One region of the Xenorhabdus entomophaga genome, then DNA from elsewhere that is predicted to be linked to it. Evidence: predicted binding sites of a transcription regulator. Region 1 holds the regulator's gene; each other region holds the start of a gene.
What was found. The regulator Fur, encoded in region 1, represses iron uptake genes when iron is present. The targets are predictions, from matches to a motif close to ATAATAATGAGAACNACTATCAA.
Positions count from the first base shown of each region.

Region 1 (10,014 bases):
GCGGGCAAAACCACTGATCAGTACTGGCGTGATTTCTGCCAGTGAATTTGACAAATTTAAAATGGAAGCAAATTCATCATTATCTGCCTTGAATGCAGCAAAAGCAGAATATCGGCAGTTACAGGCACAACTGCAAGAAGAAAAGACTCAACGGGCCAAAACCACAATACTCGCTCCCAAAGAAGGTGTTATCAGTGAACGTGTTGCCATGAGCGGGATGATTACTAATGATAATTATCTGTTTAAGTTGATTGAGAATAATCAGTATGAATTCTCGGCTGATGCCTATGTTTCTGACTTAAAACAGGTACAGGCAGGCTCATCTGCGGTTATTTCCCTGACTGAAGGAGATAAAATAGCCGGAAAGGTAAGATATATATCCCCGAAAGTTGATCCGATTACCCAAATAGGAAAAATAAGAATTACTCTGGAAAATGTCCCCAAAGATATCAAGCTGGGTGATTTTGGTTATGCCCTTTTTCAATTCAAACCCGAAAAGGTCAATGCCATCCCTTATAGTGCTGCCAAAATAACTGACAAAAATAAAGTAAGTGTCTTTGTTGTCGGGAAAAACAATATTGTCGAGAAAAAACAGATTGTCACCGGGCGTATTTTTGATAAATGGATTGAGATAAAGTCAGGATTATCATCAAAAGATAAAATCATTGTTTCTGCATCGCCATTCCTGCAAGAAATGGATATTGTTTCTATGACATCACAGGAAAAATAAGATGAAATTCCAATTATCAGAATGGGCAATCAGAAAGCCAATTCCCACAATTGTTATTTCTCTCGCGCTCACTGTCGCAGGGTTATTTTCCTTCTTTAAATTACCCATCAATGCCAATCCAGTGATTGACTTTCCTGTGGTGACGGTGACTGTCACACAAGAGGGTTCTTCCCCTTCTGAATTGGAAAATGCAGTAACACGCCCCATAGAACGAGCTGTTTCCGGGTTACCCGGTATTCGGCATATTAACTCAACTATTACCGATGGCGTATCGATCACGATTGTCGAATTTAATTTAAAAGTCGATCCTAACGTTGCTATCAGTGATATTCGCGAGCAAATTACCCAAATTCGGGCAGAATTACCCCAGACAATAGATGAGCCACTGATAAACCGCATTGATGTCGAAGGCGGGGCGATTCTGAATTATACCGTTCAGTCAAAAGATAAGGATTTGACCGAATTATCGTGGTTTGTGGATGACACGTTAAGTAAAAAATTACTGATGGTGCCGGGTGTCCAGAAAATAACACGATTGGGTGGTACAAGCCGGGAAATTCTGATTGAACCCGATCCGGTAAAATTGGCGGCGTTAAAGATCAGCATAGCGGATATTAACCAATTATTACTCCAGAATAATGTCAATATCCCCGGTGGGAAAATGACAATTGCCGGTCAAAACCACACTATACGTATATTAGGTGCAAAAAATGAAATTGAGTATCTTCGCCAATTAAAACTTCCTTTAGAAAAAAATAATTGGGTCACTTTAGGCGATATTTCCACTATCAATGATTCACATAAAGAGACTATTACTATTGCCCGTTTAAATGGTGAACCCGTTGTTGGTTTCGCTGTATTTCGTGCCAAAGGTTCCAGTGATACTGTGGTAGAAAAAGGGGTAACACAAACACTGAATGAGATTGAAAAAGAGTACGCCAATATCAATGTTAAGCTAGTCACATCAAACGTAAAATATACTGTGTCAGGTTATAACCTGACTATGCAGACCCTTATCGAAGGGGCGATACTAACCGTCATTGTGGTATTTTTCTTCCTGAAAAGCTGGCGGGCGACTTTAATTGCGGCAGTGGCTTTGCCATTATCGATACTGCCAACGTTTATTATTCTGCTTCTATTTGATTACACGTTAAACAGTATTACATTGCTGGCATTAACATTGGTTATCGGTATTTTGGTGGACGATGCGATAGTTGAAATAGAGAATATCGAAAAATATATTGAACGAGGGGAAAGGCCGTATATTGCCGCTATCAAGGCTTCAAATGCCATTGGTTTTGCCATTATCGCCATTACTATCACGATTGTCGCCGTTTTTCTGCCCGTCAGTTTTGTTGGCGGCTTTGTTGGTAAATATTTTGTTCCGTTTGGTATTACCGTATCTGCCGCCGTATTATCTTCATTGTTGGTTGCCAGATTGGTCACGCCCCTGATGTCAGCTTATTTGTTATTACCAAAGAAACATATCAAAGCGGATAAAGAGGATACCCCCGAATGGATTAAAAAATATGTTTCCATTCTGGATAAGACATTAAAATTTCGCAAAACCGCTTTAGTGCTTGCTTTCATCTTTCTTTTGGGTTCATTGGGGCTGGTTGATCTATTGCCATCCGGTTTCTTGCCTAAATCGGATGTCAGTATCGCTAAGATAGAGGTCGAAACACCACCGGGAACACAAGCAGAACAAAGTGATGCTGTTTTGCAGAACATTATCAAAAAGTTGCAGGATCGTCCTGAAATTATCGATGTCTTTTCTGTTGCCGGTGTTGAGGATTCATCCGGTACTATCAGCCAAAATAAAAGTAATATTCTTATCAACCTCGTCCCCATCAATGAACGTAAGTTGTCACAAAAAGAGTTTGAGCAATCACTGGCACCTGTTTTGGGTGAGATTCCAGATATTCGATATAATTTTGGTAATAGTGAAGGTAATCGTGATGTTTCGATTGTTCTGGCGAGTGAAGATCCCCAGATTCTATCGCAAACTGTAGATCAGTTACGCCGCGAGATGATGCAATTGAATGGCTTGAAAAATATTCAGGCCTTACAACCGCTGCCAAGACGGGAAATTATCATCACGCCGAATATTGCCGAAGCTGCCAGAGCAGGCGTGACTACCGACGCTCTTGGTTCTGTAATCAAAACAGCAACCATTGGTGAGATTAATGCCAATGTATCCAAATTTAACTTACCAGACCGGCAAATTCCGGTTCGCGTCTTATTATCCAAAGAAAAACGGGATAATTTGACCGTCTTGAATGATCTTTATGTGAACAGTACTTCTGGTACGAATGTGCCGGTCAAATCTGTCGCGGATATCTCTTTTGCTTCTGGCCCTGACAAAATAGAGCGCATTTCCAGACAGCGTAAGGCAGTCATTGAAGCCGATCTTAATGGCATTGCCATTGGAACGGCATTAGATCAAATCAATGAGTTGCCATCATTAAAAAATCTGCCACTCGAAGTGAAAAGGATTGTGTATGGCGATGTGGAATACATGAATGAAATGTTTGACCGTTTTTCCACCACTATGCTGTTGAGTATTTTGATGGTACTGGCCATTCTGATTGTTCTGTTCAAAGACTTTTTGCAACCGCTGACGATTTTAATTGCCCTCCCCTTCGCCATTGGTGGTGCTATCATCGCCCTGCTTCTCTATAATGCCGCGATTGATATGCCAGTAATTATCGGCATATTAATGCTGATGGGAATTGTCACCAAAAACTCTATTTTGCTGGTTGAGTTTATTCTCGAAAGAGCGCGCTCTGGTATGTCACGCAATGAAGCGATTATTCAGGCGGGCAGAGAGCGTGTCAGGCCAATTGTCATGACAACAATTGCCATGATTGCAGGGATGATCCCGCTCGTCATTACCAGTGGTGCTGATGCCAGCTTCCGAGCGCCGATGGCAATTGCTGTGATTGGCGGATTAATCAGCTCAACGTTGCTAAGTTTGCTGTTCGTGCCCGTGGTTTATAGCTATATGGATGACTTTAAAAACTTTATCATTCCATATCTGAAAAAATTATCGTCAGTAACGAAAGACGATCTTGATTATCGCTAGCAGATGATTTTATATCCAGAGTTTTGAAGGAAGTTAAAGTGAAAAAACAGACAGAAAAACAGCGGGCAAAACGTAAACATATTCTTGATGCCGCCATCGCCTGTTTTATAGAAAAAGGGTTTCATGCAACATCAACGGCAGAAATCTGCAAAGCAGCAGGTATGAGTCCCGGAAATCTGTTTCACTATTACCCAACCAAAAACGCCATTATTGAAGCTATTGCAGAAGAGGACAGCCATGATTATGACGAAATTCTCTCTTCCTGTGAGAATGAAGATTCAAGTGTTGCCACGATAGAAAAAATAATGACCGCTCTGCACCATCTTTCCAATGAACCCGGCTATGCACGTCTTGGCATTGAAATTATCGCTGAAGCCAGCCGCAATCCCGCTATTCATAAGATATTTATCGAAAATGACAAGAAAGTCAGGGAGCGCCTGGCCTCATTAATTCGCAAGGGTATTGAAAGTGGGGAAATCGGCAAACAAATTAATGCAGAGCAAGCCGCGTTCTGGTTAATGACCACTGTTGATGGCGCGATAGGAAAAAAAGGAATGGAATCAGATTTTAATGGGGCTGAAAATCTTGCTTTTCTGACCTACATGATACGAAAGACGCTTACATCCTAAAGGCCTATTCCGACAATCTCCCCCATCAACCAGTAGCGACACGCGCTCAGCTAAGGTATTATTGCCCGCTATATTATTGGTACACGCCCTTTATTAATTGAATTTATGGCAAAAGAACAAACTGATCGCACCACACTGGATTTGTTCGCAGATGAACGCAGGCCAGGGCGACCTAAAACAAACCCACTGTCCAGAGATGAACAGCTTAGGATTAATAAACGCAACCAGTTGCGACGAGATAAAGTCAAAGGACTGCGTCGAGTGGAATTAAAACTCAACGAAGAGGCAGTCGATGCACTAAATCATCTGGCAAAACAGCGTAATATCAGCCGTAGTGAACTGATTGAACAGATGCTGTTAGCCCAACTGGCAGAAAAAAATCACCTTGCCGATTAACGGCTTTTATTCAACAACAATAAAGCGGCATCACCACACAAATCTGACAGATTTGTCATGAATGTTTGGTCAAAATAACGCTTTTCACTTTATTAAAACTGACATTTTTCCTGCTGATTTCAGCGTGATGTGTATAGCTTAGATACACAATAAAACAAGAGGTTAACCCATTTTATGGCAATAATAGGTATATTCTTCGGCAGCGATACAGGCAACACAGAGAACATCGCCAAAATGATCCAAGAAAAATTGGGCGGTGCTGATGTTGCTGAAGTCCACGATATTGCCAAAAGCAGCAAAGAAGACATTGAAGCCTTCGATATTCTGCTGCTTGGCATCCCAACTTGGTATTACGGCGAAGCTCAATGCGACTGGGATGATTTTTTCCCGACTTTGGAAGAGATTAACTTCGAAGGGAAACTGGTCGCTCTATTCGGTTGTGGTGATCAGGAAGATTATGCAGAGTATTTCTGTGATGCTATGGGTACCATCCGCGATATTATTGAACCTCATGGCGCTATTATTGTAGGTCACTGGCCAACCGAAGGGTATCACTTTGAAGCCTCTAAAGGTATGGCTGATGATAACCACTTCATTGGTCTGGCTATTGATGAAGACCGCCAACCAGAATTGACTGATGAGCGCGTTGAGGCCTGGGTACAAAAAATTAAGGCTGAAATGAGCCTGTCTGAAATTCTGGATGCATAAGGGCGTTAGCTTCCTTTCACACACTTGCATAATGTGTCATGATATCAGGTCTGGCATGGTTTTCATTTTGAATATCCATGCCTATAATCAACAACGTGAAACAGAATCATGATTCCCCACGATACCCCTAAGTATCATAAGTTCACTTAACTCAAGTTACAGGACTGAATCCGCATGACCGACAACAATAAAGCATTGAAAAATGCTGGACTTAAAGTAACACTTCCGCGCTTGAAAATTCTGGAAGTGCTACAGGACCCAGAATGCCATCATGTCAGTGCGGAGGATCTCTACAAAAAACTGATTGATATCGGTGAAGAGATTGGCCTCGCCACTGTCTATCGCGTGTTGAACCAGTTCGATGATGCCGGCATTGTCACACGCCACAATTTTGAAGGCGGTAAATCTGTTTTTGAACTCACTCAGCAACACCACCATGACCATCTAATTTGTCTCGACTGCGGTAAAGTCATTGAATTCAGTGACGAATCGATTGAAGAACGCCAGAAAGACATCGCTGAACGCTATGGCATTAAACTTTCAAACCATAGCCTCTACTTATATGGTCACTGCGCTGTTGGTGATTGTCGCAAAGATAGTTTGCTGCATGATGAAAAAACATAATAAGCAAGCACAATAAAGAAGTGATTAACGTCGTTCGCTTCTCGTGTCTGGCTTAATCTGAATAAACTACTGCCGATTAGCGTGAGCTAATCGGCAGATTGCTTCAGGCGTTAGATTTAAGCGTTACAATTTAACTTCGTCTATCCGGCTAAAACGTTTTCCATCGCTACTGACAGAACGGATTTTCACATTATTGCTGACGTAAGGCCGCTGTCTGTCATCGTAAATCTGCCATGTTCTTCCATCATCCAGTGAATATTGGATAACAACACCCGGCAATGCAACATTAGCTTCAAATACCCCGGCAACAATTCTTCCTCCCGGAACCGGCAGACGATAAGCAATGTTGAGTTTATCCAGTTTGGTCAGCTCATGCTGCCCCATCAGGTTGGCAAAACGTTCCCAATCACGATTGAGCACATCCGTATCAACATAATGGGTTATTCCACCTTTATATTCTCTACCCTGCTGATAATTCAATTCCCAATCCGCCTGATGCCATGCACGTTCCGCCAGCGGTAATAAGCGCGGGTAAATCATATATTCCATCTGTTCATCAGTACGCACGGTTTCACTCCATGATAGCCCTGACATACCATAGGCGCCCGGCCAACGTTTACTGCTATGGGTATTAAAACGGTTGCCATCGCGATCTACCGAAGTTTCCGCATTCTGTGGCATGTTATTTGGGGCAAAGCTGAAAATTTTCGCCTCATCATTAAACCGAGTCGCCCAATAGTAGCCCCGCTCTTTCGGATGCACTTCATACGGCATATCAATGTAGACATAATCAGGGCTGGAAACGATGACTCGATAACCTTTATTCGCCCAATCATTTACGGTGTCATAACCTCCCCAATAAAGGGTATCCCAGAAATTGACCGCAACATGTTTAGTGGCAAAGTCTTTTGCTGACTTGGCATGTTTCAGGCCATCCTGCCATGCCTGCATCGTGTCAATGCCGTGAGAGTTGACGATTTTACTTACTTCAATAGCAAAATAACTGGCAAGCTCATCAACATCGTTGATTACACCCTGCGCTATCATCTTCTGGCAAACCTGAGATTTAGCCCACGGCTTATCTTCGATTTTTTTGTTGATAATCCCCTTGCCCGGCACAATTGGCCCGTCTTGATCCTGATATCCGGCGCCCAAACGAATATTTTTCGCCTCATCCCCGCCAAAATGCCATGTATTCAACGGTTGCCCGGCTTCTTTGTGCATGGCGGCAACTTCACTAATCACTTTATCGATAAATCGTTTGGAAGAATCCATACATGGGTTCAGATAACTCCGACGATCATAGAACTGTACGGATGTTGTATTTGAGGTATCTGTCGGATCAAGTAAGCGATATTCATTGGCCTCCTGCTCTTTGCCTTGTGCCATAAGTTTTTTATAGCGTGCTTCCATTGATACAACAGCGGCACGGGCATGAGCGGGAATATCAATTTCTGGGATTACTTCTATCTGGCGGGCTTTGGCATAATTCAGAATATCAAGATAATCCTGACGGCTGAAATAGCCGCTCCCCATGTTGTTGTTATTCGGCCCTGACCCCAATTGCGGCAACAGGCACTGAGTTTCACTCAGGTCATGGCAACGCTGACTGCCAACCTCTGTCAACTCCGGTAAACCGGGAATTTCCAAACGCCAGCCTTCGTCATCACTCAAATGGAAGTGGAACTTATTCAACTTATAGCTGGACATTTGATCGAGCAGACGCAAAACCGCTTCTTTGCTATGAAAGTTACGCCCAACATCAAGGAACACACCACGATATTCAAATCTTGGTGCATCTTTTGCTGTCAATGTAGCAATCTTCGGCGTACCGTTGGCAGGAAGTAAGGAAAACAGTGATTGCAGGCCGTAAAATACACCTGATTGATCAAACGCGACAATCTGTGCTCCTTTGGTCGTAATTGCCAACGAATAGGCGCCTTTTACCCGCCATGACCTTGTAAACTGATCCGCATTGATTTGCGTCGCTATCCGATAGCCGCTATCTGTTAAGTCAATGTTCTGTGCTTTAAAACGCTCTCTGATGACCTTAATAGATTCGCCGCTCAACCCTCCCAGCTCTAATTTCACTCCACGGGATAAATCGACATCCTGTGAATGAATGGAAAGCTCCCTCGGAGTCGGAATTATCTGCCCGCGCAGTTTATCCTCACTGATTTTTGCTACCTGCTGATTTTTTGTGAAACGATTCTCCGCTGTCATCAGGATATTGTTATCCGTTACAGTGCGCTTCCATTGTTCACCTTCCAGATCAGATAAAAACTCACTGATGTTTTCAGTATCGGTATTCACCAACACCTTAGGCGTAGCATCGCCGGAGGTTGCATACCAACGTGGCATAAAATCCGTGCTGTAGATCTGCCAGTATTCCCCAATAATCGGCAGCACGATCTTTTCATTAGCCTTAATACCTGTGAATTTCTCGGTTGGCTCCAATTTATATAAGTCACCCGTTATATGGGTGGTTTTGTATTGCTCATTATCCAGTTTCAGAACTTGGCGAATACTATGAAAATAGATCGCCCAATCAGAAGAATCGATTGCCTGATTACCATTGCTCAAGGTGATATTAACGCGATTACAGGCAGCCGAATCTGCGCCTATAATCGCGCAGTTTGTGCCATGCGAGCCAGCCTGATTATCAATGACTTTGAAATTGACTTTTAGCTGGCTCAATGAATCTACGATCTGTTGTGATGTCATTTCCGCATGGGTGTTACCTATAAATCCAACTGCCGTGATGAGTGCTGCCAAGGTACGTAATTTTATGGTTTTCATAAACTACCTCGTCCGAATTTCTTATTTTTTTCTCTGGGCAAATAGTGTACAGATTTTGCTAGCCAATAACCCTATATAATATGGGACTATAAGGCAATTTTTTAATCACAATTGAAGGAATCAATTTTCATTACAATACTTTTATCTGCACTTTCAGCGAACCACAGCAGCGGGTATGACGATAATCACTTTTGAGTTTTAACTCGAAATCTATTTTCTCTGTGGAAGTTGACGCGACAACATATTTTTTCTGGTTTGAACTATCAAAAAGAAAATTCTTTGAAATACATCCCAAAAAGAAAATTCTTTGATGTATGTTACAAAAAACAGATGACAAAACATACAAGAGACTTGTATTCGGAACTTGCTGAGTCCATTATAAAATTAATTACTCTTAGTTATTATTTTAATGTAAATAATTTCATTTGGCATGGTTATTCTTTAAGTCTTATAGGAGATTTGAATGTTTAGTCCCTTACGACGAATGGCTTTCCAGGCTGACCGTCGATCCTAATTTGAACGACAATGCCTTGTTGCCCTTGCTACCAATGCTTTCTGAACGCGTTTACCATAAGTGGACCCGATGGGAGGCCAATGACAACATGCCGATTTATGATACCACGAATACAAATTCAGCCTTGGCTAATGCCTCAACTCCGTTGCATTTCACCCCAATGGGAAGAGAGCTGCTCTCAAAATACCTCGCCTATTATCTTCCCAAACTTTCTATCGATTTGATTACTGCATCTCGTTAAGCCTAAAGTGCCACAGGTTGCACTGTCAGAATTACAAAGCGCCGGCTAAAAAACCAGCGCTTTATCAGTAAATTGAAGCGTGAAAATAATCACGCTTTTTTAGGGTGTGGATTAGGCAACCTGACTCACATTATTCCTGTGAGATTTTTGCCCAAGTATCACGCAAGCCAACCGTGCGGTTAAATACCAGATGTTCAGCACTTGAGAGGCTGCTATCAGCACAGAAATAACCTTCACGCTCAAACTGATACGTTTTTTCTGGCAGTGCATTTACCAACCCTGGCTCTA
Region 1 is NZ_JBBMXH010000003.1:68,106-78,119, reverse strand. Features, by position in the region: gene AAC854_RS01260 (efflux RND transporter periplasmic adaptor subunit) at 1-730, shown strand, start outside; gene AAC854_RS01255 (efflux RND transporter permease subunit) at 732-3,815, shown strand; gene AAC854_RS01250 (TetR/AcrR family transcriptional regulator) at 3,854-4,444, shown strand; gene ybfE (LexA regulated protein) at 4,550-4,840, shown strand; gene fldA (flavodoxin FldA) at 5,015-5,548, shown strand; gene fur (ferric iron uptake transcriptional regulator) at 5,723-6,172, shown strand; gene AAC854_RS01230 (beta-N-acetylhexosaminidase) at 6,296-8,971, opposite strand; gene AAC854_RS01225 (hypothetical protein) at 9,574-9,726, shown strand; gene glnS (glutamine--tRNA ligase) at 9,857-10,014, opposite strand, start outside.

Region 2 (10,014 bases), on a different contig from region 1:
AATAGAATTAGCCGTATCGAGTACGCCCGGTGCTGATGAAATACTGAAAGACGTTGCGGTTGTCGTTCAACAGCACGGTGAAAGTGACGGTTTTTTGGTCGCATTCCTGATCGGGGAAAAGAACGAAGTATTTACTGTGCGGGTACAGCAATATCTGGCTGAAACTCTGCCTAAACACATGCTCCCTTCTCAAATAGAGTGGTTGGGAACACTGCCTAAAACCCCGAGTGGGAAACGTGATGATGCGGCGTTACGCAGTATGCGGATCATTCATGGACATAATGCTGTAGAGGATGTTGCTCCGCGAGACAACTATGAACAAGTATTGTGTGATCTGGCTGCGGACTTGCTGAAAATACCCGGCTTATCTATTCATCAAAATTTGTTTGATATCGGTGGTACTTCATTGACAGCCATGAGAATGGTCGTTCTGGTAGAGAAATATTTCGGTAGCAGCATTCCTTTGTCTCTTTTCGTCAGTAACCCGACTGTCGCACAGTTAGCTACACATGTCAGAGAAAAAGGCGGATATCCCAAATTCAGTCCTCTTGTCCCCATGCGTACTACGGGTCATAAACGGCCATTGTTTTTTGTCCATCCAATGGGGGGAAATGTCTTGTCCTATTTACGCTTAGTGAAACATTTCCCTGAGGATCAACCTTTCTATGCCTTGCAGGCTCACGGAGTGGATGCGGGGTCTATGCCATTGACCAGTGTGCAGGAACAGGCGGCAAATTATTTGGAAGCTATACGCCAAATCCAGCCATATGGCCCATATTCAATCGGCGGTTGGTCTTATGGCGGATTTGTCGCATTTGAGATGGCACGTCAGTTGAAAGAGCATGGGGAAGAAGTGGCCGATCTTTTTGTCTTAGACACGGTTGCGCTTAACACGAACTCTCAGGGAAAAGTGAATGAGGAAGCACTATTACGATGGTTTTTCTGGGAATTACTGTGGGTTAATGAAGGGGCGACTCTCCCTGAGCAGACGGTGCCGGAGCAGATGACTTCTTTGCAGGAACGATTCGAATATATTACGGAACACGCCATTGCTACAGGCGCTATTCCACAAGGCAGTTCTCGTGCTGTCGTACAAAGATTATTTGATGTGTATAAGACCAATTGGAAAGCAGCTGCGGATTATGCTGCCTGCACGGCCGATATCAATATGACTTTATTACATGCAACGCGTCCATTACCCGAAGTACTACGCTCCATGCATGATGCGATAAGAAGTGAGTATCGCGATCCTAAAAATGGCTGGGCGGGTAAAACAGCGGGTCATATCAATGTCATTGATGTACCCGGTGATCATTTAGAGATTATGGAAGAGCCGTATGTGGCAGAAGTTGCACAAGTGATCCTGCGGGAAATGAGTGAATTTTCTAAAGAACAAGTATTGTTAGTGTCGGAGAAAGTATGAATCGTCCATTAAAAGTGATTATAGTCGGAGCCGGTATTGGCGGGTTAACTGCTGCTATCGTATTACGGCAGATTGGCTATTGTGTTGAAGTTTATGAACAAGCATCTACTTTACGTACCGCAGGCTCAGGTTTATCTGTGATGTCCAATGCGGTTGCTGCCTTATCCTCAATTGGTATTAATCTGAAGTTGGAACACTTTGGTGCGCCAATTAAACGTTTTGAAATCAGGAACGTTAAAGATCGTTTGATACGTAGCTTACCAATACCCGAAATCTCGTCTTCTAACGGATTCGATAGTGTTTGTATATCTCGTAAGGCATTGCAGGAAGCTCTGCTACAGCAGCTTGATAAGGATATTATCCATGTCGGCGCTAAGGTCACCGCGATCACGGAAAGGGATGATGGTGTTTCTGTCTGTTTTGCTGATGGCAGAGAGACAGATGGAGATTTGCTCATTGGTGCTGATGGGATTTACTCTTTTGTCCGTGACTATATTCAAGGGAACAAACCCGTCCGCCCAGCCGATTATATCTGTTGGTTAGCTGTTACTCGCTATCAACATCCGCAGATCACACCGGGTTACGTTGGTCATTATTGGGGTGCAGGGAAACGAATCGGTTTGGTCGATGTAGGTGACGGTGAAGTCTATTGGTGGGGGACTGCGAATATGAGTACTGAACAGGCCCGTAACTGGCAAGGAAATAATAAAGATATCCTGGCGTATTATCAGGGATGGCCGGCTATTATTTCTGATATTATCCTGCAAACGCCATCCGAAGATATCATTGCTGTTCCGGCACAGGATAGACCTTTTTCACCTCTCTGGGGAAAAGGTAGAATTACTCTTTTGGGAGATGCAGCGCATCCCATGCTGACAAGCCTTGGTCAGGGTGCGGGTATGGCTATCGAAGATGCTGCGGTTTTGGGGCATGCACTTAAGCAGCAGTCAGAGCCAATTTCTGCTCTGCGCCAATACGAAAAAATTCGTCTTCCAAGGGCGGAAATGTTAGTGAATGCATCAAAAATGCTGAGTGACGCTGAGCAGGATGATCGTTTCTTTCATTGTCTGAAGAGGGATTTGTCCTTACGGTTTGTACCAACGGCAAAACTCATGGAGAATTTCGAAAAATCATTAAGTTTTTCTACCGGAGACTTTGATATCGATGCCGTCGCTGCCGGGTAGCAGCTCGTAAAATCAGAACACTTTATATAACCTCATCCCGCCGTTTCAGTATTCCGGCAGGGCTGAGGTTAATGGATAGTGAAAAACAGATAACAATATCACTTATCCCAGAAGGAATAAGTGATGTCTGATATTAATCACACTGAACTTTTATCGCCAAACCACCACGTGAAGTTTCACGATATTTCGCGTTCATATCTTTACCTGTTTCATACATGGTTTCGATAACCTTATCGAGCGAAACACGGGGTTCGCTGGTACGGCGAAGTGCCATGCGAGAGGCGTTAATCGCTTTGACTGAAGCAATTGCATTACGCTCAATACATGGAACCTGCACTTGTCCTGCAACAGGGTCACAAGTCAGGCCGAGGTTATGTTCCATGCCAATTTCTGCTGCAATGCACACTTGCTCAGGGCTTGCACCCAGTAATTCAGCAAGACCGGCAGCAGCCATTGAACAGGCAACACCGACTTCTCCCTGACAGCCAACTTCAGCGCCAGAAATAGAAGCATTCATTTTATACAAAATGCCGATTGCACCAGAGGCCAGGAAATAACGGGTGTACAGTTCCGGTGTTACTGGTTCAATGCAGTGATTGTAATAGGCCAGGACGGCTGGCACGATACCACATGCGCCATTGGTTGGTGCGGTAACGACACGACCACCCGCAGCATTTTCTTCATTGACGGCCAATGCAAACATGTTGATTAAGTCAACAACATTCATCGGGTCATTGGATAGATTGGTAGATGATGTCAGCATACGGTGCAATGCGGCTGCACGACGAGGAACACGTAATGGGCCGGGTAATACCCCTTCTGTGTTCAGGCCGCGATCGATACAGGCCTGCATGGTTGCCCATATGTCTGCGAAATACTCAGCAATTTCTTCTTTGCTGTGTAAATCTAATTCGTTTTTCATCATCAAGCCAGAAACGGACAAACCTGTTTTGTTGCAGTTCATCAGAAGTTCTGCTGCTGAACTGTACGGGTAAGAAACAGGCTTAGTATCTTGAGATGGCTTGCCGAAATGTTCTTCATCAACAATAAAACCACCACCGATAGAGTAGTAGGTTTTGCTGTAGACTTCTTCATCACCAGCGAATGCATGAATTTGCATGCCGTTTTCGTGCAGTGACAGATTATCGCTACGGAAGTTCATACCGCCATCGCGAGGAAAATCGACTTCATGTAAACCATTTGCCAGTGGCAAACGTTGAGTTTGCTCAACATCACGTATAAAACCCGGAATTGAATCAATATCAACAGTTGCTGGCATATTACCTGCCAATCCCATGATGATAGCGATATCCGTATGGTGACCTTTCCCGGTTAATGAAAGTGAGCCGTATACATCAACAGCTACACGCGTGATAGAGGACATTACCCCCTGGTTTACAAGATCATCGACAAATTGTTTTCCTGCTTTCATAGGACCAACAGTATGAGAGCTGGATGGGCCAATACCCACCTTAAACATGTCGAAAACGCTAATCACGCCAGACTCCTTTAAGAAGAAAGAGATATAGTTATTTATATTAAAGCGCGCTACTTTACTGTTATTTAGTAGTGTTGATAAAGGAGTTTACAGTTTTTTTTTAATTATAATAGCAATTGATATGATTATGGATAAGTAATGCACAATTTTGTGGCATTTTATGTTCAATTCAGAATGTTTTTTGAACTTGTTGTGCAAGCCGATAAATAATGGCAGCGGTTAATCCCCAAATCATTTGCTTTTGGTGCCAATAAAAGTAGACGCGGTGGTGGCGATTGCGACGTTTTATGTCCAGATACCGGTAGTGAGATAGGGAAAGTGCGTCAAACAGCGGAATCTCAAAAATTTTTGCCACCTCTGCCGGATTTGTTTGAAAAGAAACCGGAGTGGAGATTAGCCCAATGACCGGAGTAACACGATAACCTCCGCTGCTGTCCAAAGGGGCCAATTGCCCCAGAATCTGTACCTTATCTTGCGGAAGGTTGACTTCCTCTTCCGCTTCCCGCAAAGCAGTGGCAATAAGTGAATGATCTTCAGGGTCAGCAGCTCCGCCCGGAAAAGCAATTTGTCCCGCATGAGAACGAAGATTCTGGGAGCGTTGAGTCAATAAAAGCGTTGGTTCCGGCTTACATATAATCGGAAGTAATACCGCAGCATTCCGTTGATTCCCCGCTAGATGCGGAGATTGGGAAGGAAGTTGCAATTGAAACCGATGAATGAAGTCAGAAAGCGATGTCATGGTATGTGAAGCTCTCCTAATTGAGGTAAAATTCGCCCGAGTTTATCAAATGTTTCCTGATATTCTTTTTCAGCAATGCTATCTGCGACGATACCACCTCCAGCCCAACAGTAAATTTTTCCTTTTTCTGTCAGTAAGGTTCGGATAGTGATATTGCTGTCCATTGTACCGCAGAAACTAATGTAGCCGACAGCACCGCAATACCCATGCCTACGATGTGGTTCCAGTTCTTCAATGATTTCCATCGCGCGGATTTTGGGCGCTCCGGTAATAGACCCCCCCGGAAAACAGGCACGAAGTAAATCGGTGGCATGATATTCATCAGGCAACATTGCTGTAATGGTACTGACCAGATGGTGTACGGCCGGAAAAGGCTCGACAACAAATAATTCAGGCACTCTGACCGAACCGGGGCGGGCAACCCGTCCAATGTCATTTCTCAATAGGTCTACAATCATCAGGTTTTCAGCGCGATCTTTTCGTGAATTCGCTAATTTTTCAGCCTGCAATTGATCTTCTGCGGGGTCTTGCAATCGTGGCAATGTTCCTTTGATTGGGCGAGTCTGGATTTGCTTATCTTCCAGTAAAATAAAACGTTCAGGTGAAACGCTGATAATGCAGTGTTCAGGTAAACGGATAAAGGCAGAAAAGGGCGCCCGATTACTTTCATTAAGTTGGGTGAATGCCTGCCATTCATCTCCCTGATAATCAGCATGGAAACGTTGTGATAAATTGACCTGATAGCAATCACCCTCCCGCAGGTAACGATGGATATGGGCGATTTTTTCGTGGTATTGCTGTTCTGTCATATTGGCGTGCCAATGACTTGTCAGGGAGAAAGGATTGTTCTTTTTTTCCCTTTGTGATTCTAACCATGCCAAACGTTTATCGATATCGTGATAACTCAGTAAAGTCGCTTTTTGTTGCTGGTGGTCGATAATTAATGCCCAATCATAGATGCCAATAGCCATATCAGGAAAATCCAGTTCATTGGCAGCGATGGTCGGCAATTTTTCAATCCGTCGTCCAAGATCGTATCCCCAGAGTCCTAATGCTCCTCCCTGAAAAGGTAAGTCAGGATCACATTGAGGGGGAATATGACAGGCCTGGAGGGATTTTTTTAATAAAAAGAAAGGATCTTCCTGAGAAAAAGACGTTTCGCCATCATGATTGATTTCTGTAGATTCTCCATGAGTAACAAATGTTGTCACTGGCTCGGCGACTAAAATATCAAATCTATTATGTGGATGTTCGGCGGCTCCTGAATGTAACAACATTGCCCAGGGAGATGCAGAAACAGGTGCAAAATAGTGGGTAGCAAGATTGGGAGAATAAGGTAATTGTCGTTTTTGTAGTGCAATCTTCATGATGGAATCAGTGTTGGCGGTTGGTAATTCACGATAAATAACATATTAACCCGCGGAGATTATCACAGAATCTCACTCCTGACTTGAGATAAAAAAGATTATAATCTTCGTTTGCCACTAATTGTTATGTCAGGTTTGAGGTTATAACTATGTTTTCAGGTATGCCAGCATTATCTCACGAAGAACAGCAAGTTGCTGTAGAAAGGATCCATCAGCTCATTTCAGAAGGAATGGGAAGTGGAGAAGCCATTGCCATCGTTGCTCAGGAATTGCGTGAAAAACATCAGGGTAACGAGCAGATTCATGTTTTGTTTGAGGATGACGAAAAATAGTTGCAACGCATTTTTAACAAAAATCACATAATTACTTTCTACTACATGTTAATTTATCGCAACTTTTAATCCATATTATTTGGATGGTAATAGGAGGTAATATGAAGGCAAGTCAGTTTATTCAGCGAATTGGGTTATTGAGTGTGGGGGTGCTGCTTTCTGTTTCATTTACTGCGACAGCCGCTGAAAATGATCGTGTAGCGAAGTTTATTTCTTGTAAAAATTTAACTAAAGATCAAGTTGCAGCGCAGGTTAAGCAAGATTTTTTACAAAACCGCATTAATCGCTGGAGTGAAGATAAAAAGCAATTAGGAACGTCAAAACCGATTGCATGGGTAAATGTCAACGATATTACTGGTGATGAAAACGCATTGCAGGTTCCACTTATTGTCCGTGGTTCAAAAATGGATAAAAGTTACAATGTCACAATTGATTGCCAAAAAGAAACTATCAATTATAGTGAAGTAAAGTAAGTAAATAGTTTGTCATGCTATCTTTGAGTATGGACGGGATACCGAGAGAGTATCCCGTTTTGTTTGAACAGAGAGAGGGCTTTATGACGGAACAACGGAAATTCTATCCCGCTTATGATGCGTATCAAACAGGGTATTTAGATACCGGGGATGGGCACCAGATTTATTGGGAGTTGTGTGGTAATCCGAAAGGTAAGCCTGCGGTATTTATTCATGGCGGCCCTGGAGGCGGTATTGCAAGCTATCATCGTCAGTTATTCGATCCTGAGCGTTATCATATTATGCTGTTTGATCAGCGTGGTTGTGGCCGTTCCAAACCTCATGCCAGCCTGGAGAATAATACAACGTGGCATTTGATTGATGATATTGAACGCTTGCGTAATTTGATGGGTGTTGAGAAGTGGTTGGTTTTTGGTGGTTCGTGGGGCTCAACGTTGTCTTTGGCCTATGCTGAAAAACACCCGGGTCATGTATCTGAATTGATATTAAGGGGAATTTTCCTGCTTCGTCCCCAAGAATTGAGTTGGTATTATCAGGAAGGTGCTTCTCGTTTTTTCCCTGAAAAATGGGAACGTATGTTATCTATCTTATCTGAAGAAGAGTGTGGAGATGTGATCGCAGCTTATCACAAACGGCTGACGGGCGCTGATCTGCAAGTGCAGTTGGAAGCGGCGCGTTTATGGAGTCTTTGGGAAGGAGAAACCGTGACGTTGTTGCCTTCCGAACATTCAGATTCATTTGCGGAAGATGAATTTGCTCTGGCATTTGCACGCATTGAAAATCATTACTTCATCAATAACGGCTTTATGGATGAAACCCAGCAGCTATTGGATCATATTGATGCGATCAGACATATTCCAGCCGTCATTATACATGGACGCTATGATATGGCATGTCAGGTTCAGAATGCATGGGATCTGGCAACAGCATGGCCAGAAGCAGAACTGTGTATTGTGGAAGGTGCTGGTCACTCTTTTGATGAGCCCGGTATTTTGCACCAATTAATCAAGGCAACTGATAGATTTGTCGGAAAATAGCCGAGATAACCACCCATTCAGCGGTGGTTACCTTTTTTGCCGTCTCTGTTAACGACTTTTGGGTTCGTAAGGCAAGCGTGACAGAAACCTTGATTGCTGGCGGTAGTGATGCAAACGCTGCTGGAAATATTCTCGTAGATGGGATGGCTGTGATTGCTCGACAGTATCGGGAATGACAGGCATGTTATAGCGCTCTTTAAAAGCAACACCGGATGCTGCTAAATCAACATTGACTTTATCCATCTCGTCTTTAGATAATCTGGCTAAGTTGTACTCCATTATGGCCTCTCTGAAAATTTATCTCTTAGGAAGAAAATTAATCGACTCTTTTGGGTTTATCAAGTGGTTTAAAGGGTTCAAAAAAACATCAAATAAATATAAATAATACCAATTCTCATTCTTATTAAAGTTTTTATTTTAAATGAAAGAATTAAATTAAATAAAATTGATTCTTATTTTCTTATATTTAATGAGATTTATTCTTGTTATTTATTTAAAATAAAACATTTATTATCAATAGGTTATATATTTTTATTTTATTTTTGTTTTATGTGTTTTTAATTGGCATAATACGCCCAGTTTAATAAATCATTAGAAGGATTGGCTGATGTTAAAACAAGAAATGATCAAGAAATTAAATGAGCAGTTAAATCTGGAGTTTTACTCTGCGAATTTATATCTGCAAATGAGTGCATGGTGCAGCGACAAAGGATATGAAGGTGCAGCCGCATTTCTGAAAGCGCATTCACAAGAAGAAATGCAGCATATGCAGCGTTTGTTTGATTATTTAGGTGACACTGGTTCAATGCCTGTGCTGGGTGCTATTCAGGCTCCTCCGGTTGAGTTTGATTCTATCTCTGATGTCTTCAATCAGACTTATGAGCATGAAAAATTAATTACAGAAGAGATCAACAAACTTGCCCATGTCGCGATGATGACACAAGATTATTCTACTTTTAACTTCTTGCAGTGGTATGTTGCTGAACAACATGAAGAAGAAAAATTGTTCAAATCCATTCTGGGTAAACTGGATATGGTGGGTGAAAGTGGCAAGTCACTGTTCTTGCTGGATAAGGATCTGAAAGGTCTGTCTATGGCACCAAACCACGCTTAAGAGAGCGCCAAATAAATTCGCCTGAACCGCTTTTTTCACCGTAGTTCCCGCCTTTTCGTTTATTTTTAAGGCAGGAATTACGGTTTTTTTCGTTTTTACCCTCATTTTTGCGTAGTGCTTCACAGGTCAGGACATTACCCTTCGAATATCGCAGATTAAACCGATCTTTTAATATAGAATCTTTGTCTTAGTATGAAAAATTCACCTGTATATTAAAGGGTTATCTATATGTCTACTTTTAGTATCCGTTCATCTTGGGCTAAGTTATCTGCTCTTGTTGTTCTTTTTGTCGGCATGTCTTGCCAACAGGCTTTAGCGCATGCGCATTTGAAAGATCAAATCCCGGCAGAAAACACGACAGTTGAAGCTGCTCCGCAAACCATTACTTTGAGTTTTTCAGAGCGTATTGAACTTGGATTCAGTAAAGTAAAATTGACTGGCCCGGAAAAAACAGCGATCAAAACTGGTAAGTTGGAACTTGATCCAGAAACTAAAACCAAACTTATCCTGCCGGTTGAAGGTAAACTCGCTGCGGGAGAATATAGTGTCGACTGGAGTGTACTTTCTGTCGATGGTCATAAAACAAAAGGCGCTTATAACTTTACCGTAAGATAATGATCTCTCTAGAGGCACTATACGTATTCTGCCGTTTTTCTCATTTTGTCGTCGTCATGTTGATGTTTGGTTTGAGTTTATTCACTGTGATGCTGACTTCTGGTCATTTTTCGAGGCTGATGGGAGAACGGTTAAGGGTTGGAATTCTAATCAGCACAGTGCTGGCTTTAATAACCTCCTTAGTCTGGTTTGTTGCTCAGGCCGGGTTAATGGGGGATGGCTGGCAAGATAT
Region 2 is NZ_JBBMXH010000019.1:28,520-38,533, forward strand. Features, by position in the region: gene AAC854_RS06070 (amino acid adenylation domain-containing protein) at 1-1,423, shown strand, start outside; gene AAC854_RS06075 (FAD-dependent monooxygenase) at 1,420-2,607, shown strand; gene AAC854_RS06080 (L-serine ammonia-lyase) at 2,741-4,105, opposite strand; gene AAC854_RS06085 (CoA pyrophosphatase) at 4,275-4,844, opposite strand; gene pabB (aminodeoxychorismate synthase component 1) at 4,841-6,211, opposite strand; gene AAC854_RS06095 (YoaH family protein) at 6,361-6,543, shown strand; gene yebF (protein YebF) at 6,645-7,016, shown strand; gene pip (prolyl aminopeptidase) at 7,100-8,053, shown strand; gene AAC854_RS06110 (DNA polymerase III subunit theta) at 8,102-8,332, opposite strand; gene ftnA (non-heme ferritin) at 8,661-9,167, shown strand; gene yobA (CopC domain-containing protein YobA) at 9,396-9,782, shown strand; gene AAC854_RS06125 (CopD family protein) at 9,782-10,014, shown strand, end outside.
Region 2: a site for Fur is predicted at 8,435-8,457, ahead of ftnA (non-heme ferritin). Genes of this name have one in related genera too.

Region 3 (10,014 bases), on a different contig from region 1:
TAACATCCCGGGCTCAGTTGGTGAAGTTTCCACTCTGATGATTTTCATCGGCGGTGCCATCATTCTTTTCGCCCGCATTGCTTCATGGCGTATCGTTGCTGGTGTGATGGCCGGTATGATTGCAGCGTCTTACCTGTTTAATGCGATTGGTTCTGATACCAACCCAATGTTCGCTATGCCGTGGTACTGGCATATGGTTCTGGGTGGCTTTGCTTTTGGTATGATCTTCATGGCTACTGACCCGGTTTCCGCTGCATTTACGGATAAGGGGAAATGGGCATACGGTATTCTGATTGGTGTTATGTGTATTCTGATCAGAGTGGTAAACCCAGCTTATCCAGAAGGGATGATGTTGGCGATTCTGTTCGCTAACCTGTTCGCGCCACTGTTCGATTATCTGGTCGTGCAGGCCAATATTAAGCGGAGAAAAGCCCGTGGCTAATGATAAACCAAAAAGTAATGACAGCATCGGCAGGACGTTCCTTGTTGTTTTTGTGCTGTGTCTTGTCTGCTCGATTGTTGTTGCCGGCTCAGCAGTTGGCTTGAAAGCGCAGCAGCAGGAACAAAAGCTGCTGGATAAACAGCGTAATATTCTGGATGTAGCGGGTTTATTGAAACCCGATATGACAACAGCAGAAATCAAAGAAACCTATATCAGCCGTATTCAGCCTGAATTGCTTGATTTGAAAACAGCAACGCTGGAAAAAGGCAATGGTGATTTTGACCTGAACAATGCGCTTCGCAGTGATGAAACTAGCATTGCTTTGTCTCCAGAGCAGGATTTGGCGAAAATCCGTCGTCGCGCCAATATGGCAGAAGTTTATCTGGTCAAGGATGAGCACGGCAAAACCACTGAATTGGTTCTGCCAATATATGGCTCAGGATTGTGGTCAATGATGTATGCCTTTATTTCCATTGATATTGATGGCGTAACATCCCATGGCATCACTTACTACTCTCATGGTGAAACCCCGGGTTTGGGTGGTGAAGTTGATAATCCACAATGGCGTAAGCAATGGGTAGGTAAAAAACTCTATAACCCACAGGGTGCTCCTGCGCTTAAGATCGTTCGTGGTGGTGCGGGTGACAACCCTTACGGTGTCGATGGCTTGTCCGGTGCGACCCTGACCTCTAACGGGGTCCAGCATATGTTTGATTTCTGGCTGGGTGATAACGGTTTTGGCCCATTCCTGAAAAAAGTGCGCGAAGGAGCCTTGAAAGATGGCTGATAACAAAGAGATAAAACGCGTCCTTCTCGGGCCGCTGTTTGATAATAACCCAATTGCATTACAGGTCTTGGGGGTTTGTTCAGCACTGGCTGTGACTACCAAACTGGAAACTGCATTGGTTATGACGATTGCTGTAACACTGGTAACAGCATTTTCTAACTTTTTCATTTCATTGATTCGTAACTATATCCCCGGCAGTGTGCGAATCATTGTACAGATGGCGATCATTGCGTCGCTGGTTATCGTGGTAGACCAGATTTTGCGGGCATATGCCTACGAAATTTCCAAACAGTTATCGGTGTTTGTTGGCCTCATCATCACGAACTGTATCGTCATGGGACGTGCTGAAGCTTATGCCATGAAATCACCGCCTGTGGAAAGCTTCATGGATGGTATCGGTAACGGTTTAGGCTATGGCGTTATCCTGTTATTGGTCGGCTTTTTGCGTGAACTGTTTGGTTCAGGAAAATTGTTCGGTATGACGGTGCTGGAATCTGTCAAAAATGGCGGCTGGTATCAGCCAAATGGTCTGTTCCTGCTGGCACCGAGTGCATTCTTCATTATTGGTATGCTGATTTGGGGTCTGCGGACGCTGAAACCTGCGCAGGTTGAGAAGGAGTAACAAACAAAATGGAACATTATATTAGTTTGTTTGTCCGCGCAGTCTTTATCGAGAATATGGCGTTATCTTTCTTTCTCGGTATGTGTACGTTTCTGGCGGTATCAAAGAATGTGAAGACAGCTTTTGGCCTGGGTGTTGCTGTTACTGTTGTGCTGGGAATTTCTGTTCCTGCCAATAACCTTGTCTACAATCTGGTGCTCCGTGACGGAGCCTTGATGGATGGGGTTGACCTGAGCTTCCTGAACTTCATTACCTTTATCGGGGTGATTGCTGCACTGGTACAGATCCTGGAAATGATCTTAGACCGTTATGTACCGGCTCTTTACAACGCGCTGGGGATTTTCCTGCCGTTGATTACGGTTAACTGTGCAATTTTCGGTGGTGTTTCTTTCATGGCTCAGCGTGACTATAACTTCAGTGAATCCATCGTATATGGTTTCGGTTCAGGTATGGGCTGGATGCTGGCGATTGTCCTGATGGCTGCTATCCGCGAAAAAATGAAATATGCGGATGTTCCGGCTGGTCTGAAAGGATTGGGGATCACCTTTGTCACCACTGGTTTGATGGCATTGGGCTTTATGTCCTTCTCCGGTGTGCAGCTCTAAAGGCGGGAAGAATTCATGGATATAATCATTCTAGGCGTAGTAATGTTTACCCTGATTGTGTTGGTACTGACGGCAATGATTTTGTTCGCAAAATCCAAGTTAGTGAACACCGGGGATATTAAAGTTGAAGTCAACGGTGATGAGGATAAAAGTTTCTCAGCCCCTGCCGGTGACAAATTGTTGAATATGCTTTCCAATCAGGGGATTTTTGTGTCCTCTGCTTGTGGCGGCGGTGGCTCTTGTGGTCAGTGCCGTGTGAAAATCAGGGAAGGCGGTGGTGATATCCTGCCAACCGAGCTTTCTCACATCAATAAGCGTGAAGCGAAGGAAGGCTGCCGTTTGGCATGTCAGGTTAATGTTAAGCAAGACCTGAAAATCGAGTTGCCAGAGGAAATCTTCGGTGTTAAGAAATGGGAATGTGAAGTTATCTCCAACGATAACAAAGCAACCTTCATTAAGGAATTGAAGCTGAAAATTCCTGATGGGGAAGTTGTTCCATTCCGTGCAGGGGGTTACATTCAGATTGAATGTCCTCCACACGTTGCCCGTTATTCTGATTTTGATGTGCCGCAGGAATACCGTGAAGATTGGGATAAATTCAATCTGTTCCGTTATGTTTCTGAAGTCAGTGAGCCGACGGTTCGCGCTTACTCAATGGCTAACTACCCAGAAGAACACGGCATTATTATGCTGAACGTGCGTATCGCTACGCCACCACCAAGAAACCCGGATGTTACTCCAGGTATCATGTCTTCTTATATCTGGTCACTGAAAGCAGGTGATAAGGTGACAATTTCCGGTCCATTCGGTGAATTCTTTGCGAAAAAGACTGATGCTGAAATGATCTTCATCGGTGGTGGTGCGGGTATGGCCCCAATGCGTTCTCACATTTTTGATCAGCTCAATCGTCTGAACTCCAAGCGTAAGATCTCTTTCTGGTATGGCGCCCGTTCCAAGCGTGAAATGTTCTATACCGAAGATTTCGACCAACTGGCGGCAGAAAATGAGAACTTCACATGGAATGTGGCATTGTCTGATGCTCTGCCGGAAGATAACTGGGATGGTTACACAGGCTTTATCCATAACGTCCTGTATGAAAACTATCTGAAAGATCATCCGGCACCAGAAGACTGCGAATTCTACATGTGCGGACCTCCGGTTATGAACGCAGCGGTCATCAAGATGTTGAAAGACCTCGGCGTAGAAGATGAAAACATCCTGTTGGATGATTTCGGCGGCTGATGTTTGTAACATTTTGATTTAACGACAAGCGCCCACACATAGTGGGCGCTGACGATTCAGAAAGAGTGAATTATGCTGAGTAAAAAAATTATCCACTGGGGTGTATTGTTGTTTTCCGTTGTGTTACTGGCGGCATGTGGTGGCCCTGAACAACAAAACCTGAATGGGCAAACAATGGGGACGTATTACTCCGTTAAATATGTTGCTGATTCGTCTTCATCTGCGCCTGAAAACCTGCAAAAAGAGATTGACAGGTTATTGGAAGAAGTGAACGACCAGATGTCCACTTACCGGCCAAATTCTGAATTGAGTCGTTTTAATCAAAGCCGTGAAGTGAATAAACCTTTTCCGGTTTCTGCCGCTACAGCGAAAGTTGTCAAAGAAGCGATCCGAATCAATCAACTGACAGACGGCGCATTGGATGTCACTGTTGGCCCATTGGTGAATTTGTGGGGATTCGGGCCGGAAGGACGAATTACTAAAGCCCCGACGGATGAAGAATTAGCGAACCGTCGTGTCTGGACAGGCATCAATAACTTGTCTGTTAAAGGGAATAGCCTGATTAAATCTATTCCTGAACTTTATGTTGACCTTTCCTCCATTGCCAAAGGTTATGGCGTTGATGTTGTCGCTGAGTATCTGGAATCCCAGAATATCAAAGATTACATGGTGGATATTGGGGGGGAAGTTCGTACATCGGGTAACAATGGTAAAGGAAACCCGTGGCGGATAGCGATTGAGAAACCATCGGATAGTGGTATGGCTCAGAGTGCACAAGAGATTATTGAGCCGGGTAATATGTCCATAGCGACATCAGGTGATTACCGTAACTATTTTGAACAAAATGGCGTTCGTTACTCTCACACTATTAATCCTAAAACCGGCAGGCCTATCACACATAATTTGGTTTCAATCACAGTGATTGCTCAGACCTGTATGAGTGCTGACGGCTTTTCTACAGGCTTAGATGTGTTAGGGCCAGAAAAAGGCATGGAAGTGGCTGAAAAACTGAATATCCCGGTCTTTATGATTGTTAAAACCAAAGACGGTTTTGAAGAGCGCTATAGCCCGGCTTTTAAGGCATACTTACAGAAGAAATAAGAGAGGGGAAAGGTTATGGAAGTTTTTATTGCCGCTTTTATCTTTTTCCTGCTGTCTTTTGCAGGAATGGCGTTAGGCTACATCTTTAAGCGTAAAAGCATTCAGGGAAGCTGTGGTGGTCTGGGAAGCATTGGTGTGGAAAAAGTCTGCGATTGTCCTGAACCTTGTGATGCCCGCAAAAAACGCATGGCAAGGGAAGCGGCTCGTCTTGCACAATTGGAGAAAAATCGTATTCTTTGATGCGATAATGCCGTTAAAAGATTTTACGATTAAAAAAGTAACCCGCTGCCAGATAAACAGCGGGTTTTTGCTGCCCGTTCAGTGAGGTTATCAGATGGTCGCATACCATCATTCAAAGTGTGTTGAAAGGATGACATTTTCTATGGGCCTGATGTAAGTAGTTCTTCACTGAACTGGTTGAGATATCTAAATCTTTCGCGACTTCTTTGTAACACCAGCCTTGCAGTTGCGTGAGCAAAAAAGCCTGCCGCACTTTTGCCGGAAGTTCATCAAGTGTTTTATCTATCTTTTCTAGCTGTTCTAACAATACGAGCTGATATTCAGAAGAATTTGATGGAATTTCAGGCATTGTATTGATATATGCCAGATAGTTTTCTTCCAGCTTTTTTCTACGATAGTAATTGGAAAGGGTTCTGCGTGCTATTTTTATTAAAAAAGCCCTTGGCTGACGGATATTTTCCAGATCTGGAGATAGCATCAGTTTGATGAAGATCTCATGGGTGAGATCTTCGGCATGATTTGGGCAGGCACTGTTTTGTCTGATCCAGTTGCATAACCAATGGTGGTAATCGGAATAGAGTTTCTGGGCGATTTCAGTGTGCCCAAATGTGCTTTTTTGCACCGCCATGATGTTATTGCCTGATGGAATAGAGTAAATCTGATAATAATTATTATTTGTATTTGTTGAGAGGAAGTCAACGCCGCATTCCGGACATCACCCCCTTAAAAATTAAGAGGGTGAGAAATTGAGTGGCTAAAGGTCAGTTAAAATTGTTGGGAAATACTGAACTTGTAATTACGGCCAATACCTGAAACATCGTCTCCTAAGTAAGGAGAATAATCGCGGTTGAACAGGTTATCGACAGTGATCCGTGCTTCAAAACCTTTCATATAAGGAGGACGCCAGCTTGCGAATAGGCCGTGCAGGGCATAGCCTTTACTCTTTGTGAATGACCAGGATTCAGTCATTGGATCATCATCAACGGGCGAACGGTCTTGCTTCCGGATAAAATCACCTTTCCATCCCATTGTCATCTGCCATTGTGGAATTTTGAACCCTAACATGGCATGGGCAGAGGTTGGTGGTATTTCGTTAATCCAGCTCTTATGCCCTGACCATGGATCGCGCATAGAAGTATCACGCTGACCACGTATAGTTGAGAAAGAGAATTTTCCGAATAATGTGCGGCTGTCGTAGAAGGTTTCTATTTCTAAGCCTTCAATAGTATATCCCGGCAGATTGCGGTAATTTCCCAATGATTTTCTACATGAATTGGTTGATCCACTATCAAGTTGGGCTTTACAGTAAATGCCACGCCTTTTGAAGATTTCATCTTTACCACGGTTACGGAATAAGGTGGTACGGATTTGCAGGCTATCATCTTCAAACATCACATCATTGAAGTCGAGAATTGCACCGAGGCGTATCCCTGTCATTCTTTCAACATCAAGATTACGGCTGGAGCCTCTAAGGTTACCGATCCCTTGTACCTCATATTGTTCATCAACTATTGGTGCACGCCATGTACGGCTGATATCTGCAAATAATGAAAGGTTTTTATTTGCTTGCCACATCATGCCTAAATGAGGCGACCAGCCAGTATAGGTTACACTGCTATAGTCATGATTTATTTCTGGTGATTTATCGTTATATTGGGATGCATAATTTGCTCTACCCATATTTTTGGCATGATCGTAGCGAACACCCGGTGTTACGGTGACGCTGCCTATTTTCAGGGAATCTTGAATATAGAAGCTGTAAGTTGATTGATCTCCAGCAGGCATATAGCCTGGCTGATAATAACCATAGTTGTATTTTTTATTCTTTATTTTGCCTTTATCAAATATCAGTACATTGCGTTCGTTTTTATGCCAACGGGTTCCCACCAATAATTCATGTTCGATAATACCCGTTGAAAATACGCTGTTATTGTTGATATCTATCAGATTATCAGTGTAATCAACCCAGCTTTTGTTACCCATTAATCCACTGAAATGGGAGGAGGAGTTTTCTGGACGGCTATCGTCTTGTTTGGTCTTGGAATATGCATAGAGCATTGTCAGATTTAGCCATGGATTATTTTCCGGTGAGATATTCCATTTGGCAGTGTAGTTCTGATCGATTTGATCACGAAAGACCAATTTTCTTTTCCAGGCGCCATCCCAACCGTATTGGTTTACATCATTGGCTGATGGCACGCTCATCTTACCACGTTTGACCGCCCAAGGCTGCCAGCCATCTGATTCAGATCGCATAGCAGACAAGCTAATCGTATGCGTGTCACTGGGATAAAAATTGGTTTTCAATAAATAGGATGTTTGGTTATTTTGCGAATATTCAAAACGTGTGCCATCAGGGAGTTTAATATCATGCCCATCGCGCTTGCTCACATAGAGCAATCCATCAGCAAAGCCGTTAGGATCTCTGCCATATACTGCTCCGCTATTGATCCACTGCCTGTCATTTGTGTGGTAGCTCTGTTTAACAAAGCCACCCCAATCTTCATCAGGACGTAATAAGTCGCTCGCATCTTTTGTCACAAGTTTGACAGAACCACCAAACCCACCGTTGCCGTTGAGTAAATTGTGTGGCCCTTTATCAACATCTATGCGCTTGATTAACTCAGGTTCAATAAAGATGGAACCCTGACGATATTTCTCGAATCCTTTTGGTGCATCGTCCAGTGTAATTTTGACATCTTCTGGGTCTTCCATACCCCAGATATTCAGCGTTTGCCCGCCGGGGCGTGGTGAACCTGACATTGAAACACCGGGAAGCTGATCGAGCAGCTGGGCAACGTTATCAGCCTGAGTGCGGTCAATATCTTCCTTTTTCAGCGCTGAACTGCCTGCACTGGTGCTGTTGTGTAAACTTCCTACAACGGAAAGTGAGGGTAATTTTACTACCTCACTTTTCTTTTCAGGTTTCTGTTCCGTTGGATTTTCTATCGCGTAAGCAAAGCCGGAGAAGGCAGAACTCAACACGAGTGTCCCTGATACTGTGCTTCTTAAAATGTGTTGGATCACGCTTGTGATTGGGCGTTTTTCTAATTTTTGACTATTATTTGCCATAAATTTCCTGAAATATGATCAAGTAAAATATTTTCATTGCTATAAGTCACCTGAGAAACGAAATCAGGTAAATAAAAATGAGAATTATTTTTGTTAAATGTGTTTTGCTGAAGAATGTATAGTCTTTATTCATTGCAGTTGATTGAAATAATTGTTTATTTCGTTACGCCTTCTCAGATGCTGACTAGTGTTGGCAATGAGATCAAAGTGCTTATGGGATGTTGTGGCACAGAATAGCCAGAACACTCATTGGCGAGGTCATTTCCGTAAGTGCAAGGGGTTAGTCAATGAACAAAAAGATACTGAGTTCTCTTATCCTGGCAGGTATCGTGGCACTGATTGCTGGCTGTGATGATGCTTCTAAAAAGGAAGAAGATGTTGCACAGCAAACCGAAGATAAGGCAGCACAAATGAAAACCGATACTGAACAGAAATCCACAGGCATATTGGATAGTGCAAAAGAGGAATCACAAGGGTTAAAGGAAAAAGCCCTGAGTGAGAGTCATGGTATGGCTGATAAATCCAAGGAAGTGCAAAATCAGGTTACTCATTCTGTCAATGATATCACTGAGCAAATGAAGTCTAAGGCAGCAGATGTCCAGAATCAGGCAGCCAAGGCAGCAAGCGATATGATAGATAGTATGAAATCGAAAGCTGAGGATATACAACATCAGGCCACCGACAAGATTAATCAGCTTTCAGATGGAATGAAATCTAAAACGGAAGAAATAAAATCTGAACCCGATAAAAAAACGGATGATTTAATCAATAGCCCTAAAGATAAAAGTGGTAAAAAAGAAGAAAGATAATTTATCGGTTGAATAATCTGTTAGAGTGAAATAAATAATACTAGAAGGGTGATCTGTAAATGATCACCCTTATTTTTTACATGATTTCAGCTAAATAGTCTTTATTCTTTTCTGGCTTGACTTAATTATCTGTTTAAAAGTAGTTTATAAGACTCTGAAAAACAGACACAGGATATAATAATGAAAATAAAACACAGCATAGGAAGACAGGATTCAGTGTTGATAGAACAAGCCTTTTCTATTCGCAAACAGGTATTTACGGATGAGCAGGGATTTGACGCCGAAATTGATATTGACGAATATGATGATATTGCCTTACATGTGGTGATATTTGATGATGAAAAGCCAATAGGTGTATTACGGGCGATCCCGCAAGACAATGATATGCTTAAAGTTGGGCGGGTTGCGGTATTGAAAGATTACCGCGGACAGGGAATTGGTCGTGATGTCATGAAGTTTATTGAGGATTATGGGCGAAAAAATAAAGTAACAACCATTGGGTTATCGTCACAATGTCATGCTCAGCCATTTTATGAAAGTCTTGGTTATCAGGCTCAGGGAGAAATTTATTTGGAAGATGGCGCAGAGCATATTTTCATGACATTGGATTTGATATAATTATTTTTGTTGGAAATAGAAACACGGGAAAAATGAGGGTGCAAACAATACCCTATAAACCTGTTGCATAATTCTCTCAATTTCCCGTATTAGAGTTTTATTCCATATCGCGAAAATAAATTTATTAATTATTTTTTACTGACTGGCGAACTGGTGCGCCATTGGCAACATAATATTTCACCTGACTGCGTGGCAGAGGAGAAATACCACGAATGTTATCGGCAATTTTTTCTGCCATCATAATTGTCGTGGCATTCAAATTACCCGTTATGATTTCCGGCATAATGGAAGCATCAATAACACGCAAATTTTCAACGCCATGCACACGTCCCTGACCATCCACGACAGCCATTTCATCTGTTCCCATTTTGCAACTGCATGATGGGTGAAATGCTGTTTCGGCATGTTCACGAATAAAGGCATTTAGCTGTTCATCTGTCTGGATTGCAGCGCCGGGGCTGATTTCACGTCCACAA
Region 3 is NZ_JBBMXH010000061.1:7,231-17,244, reverse strand. Features, by position in the region: gene AAC854_RS13475 (NADH:ubiquinone reductase (Na(+)-transporting) subunit B) at 1-442, shown strand, start outside; gene AAC854_RS13470 (Na(+)-translocating NADH-quinone reductase subunit C) at 435-1,229, shown strand; gene AAC854_RS13465 (NADH:ubiquinone reductase (Na(+)-transporting) subunit D) at 1,222-1,851, shown strand; gene nqrE (NADH:ubiquinone reductase (Na(+)-transporting) subunit E) at 1,860-2,456, shown strand; gene nqrF (NADH:ubiquinone reductase (Na(+)-transporting) subunit F) at 2,472-3,698, shown strand; gene AAC854_RS13450 (FAD:protein FMN transferase) at 3,771-4,799, shown strand; gene nqrM ((Na+)-NQR maturation NqrM) at 4,815-5,039, shown strand; gene AAC854_RS13440 (sigma-70 family RNA polymerase sigma factor) at 5,152-5,667, opposite strand; gene AAC854_RS13435 (TonB-dependent hemoglobin/transferrin/lactoferrin family receptor) at 5,805-8,111, opposite strand; gene AAC854_RS13430 (YtxH domain-containing protein) at 8,441-8,920, shown strand; gene AAC854_RS13425 (GNAT family N-acetyltransferase) at 9,101-9,538, shown strand; gene betA (choline dehydrogenase) at 9,663-10,014, opposite strand, start outside.
Region 3: a site for Fur is predicted at 8,183-8,205, ahead of AAC854_RS13435 (TonB-dependent hemoglobin/transferrin/lactoferrin family receptor). Genes of this name have one in related genera too.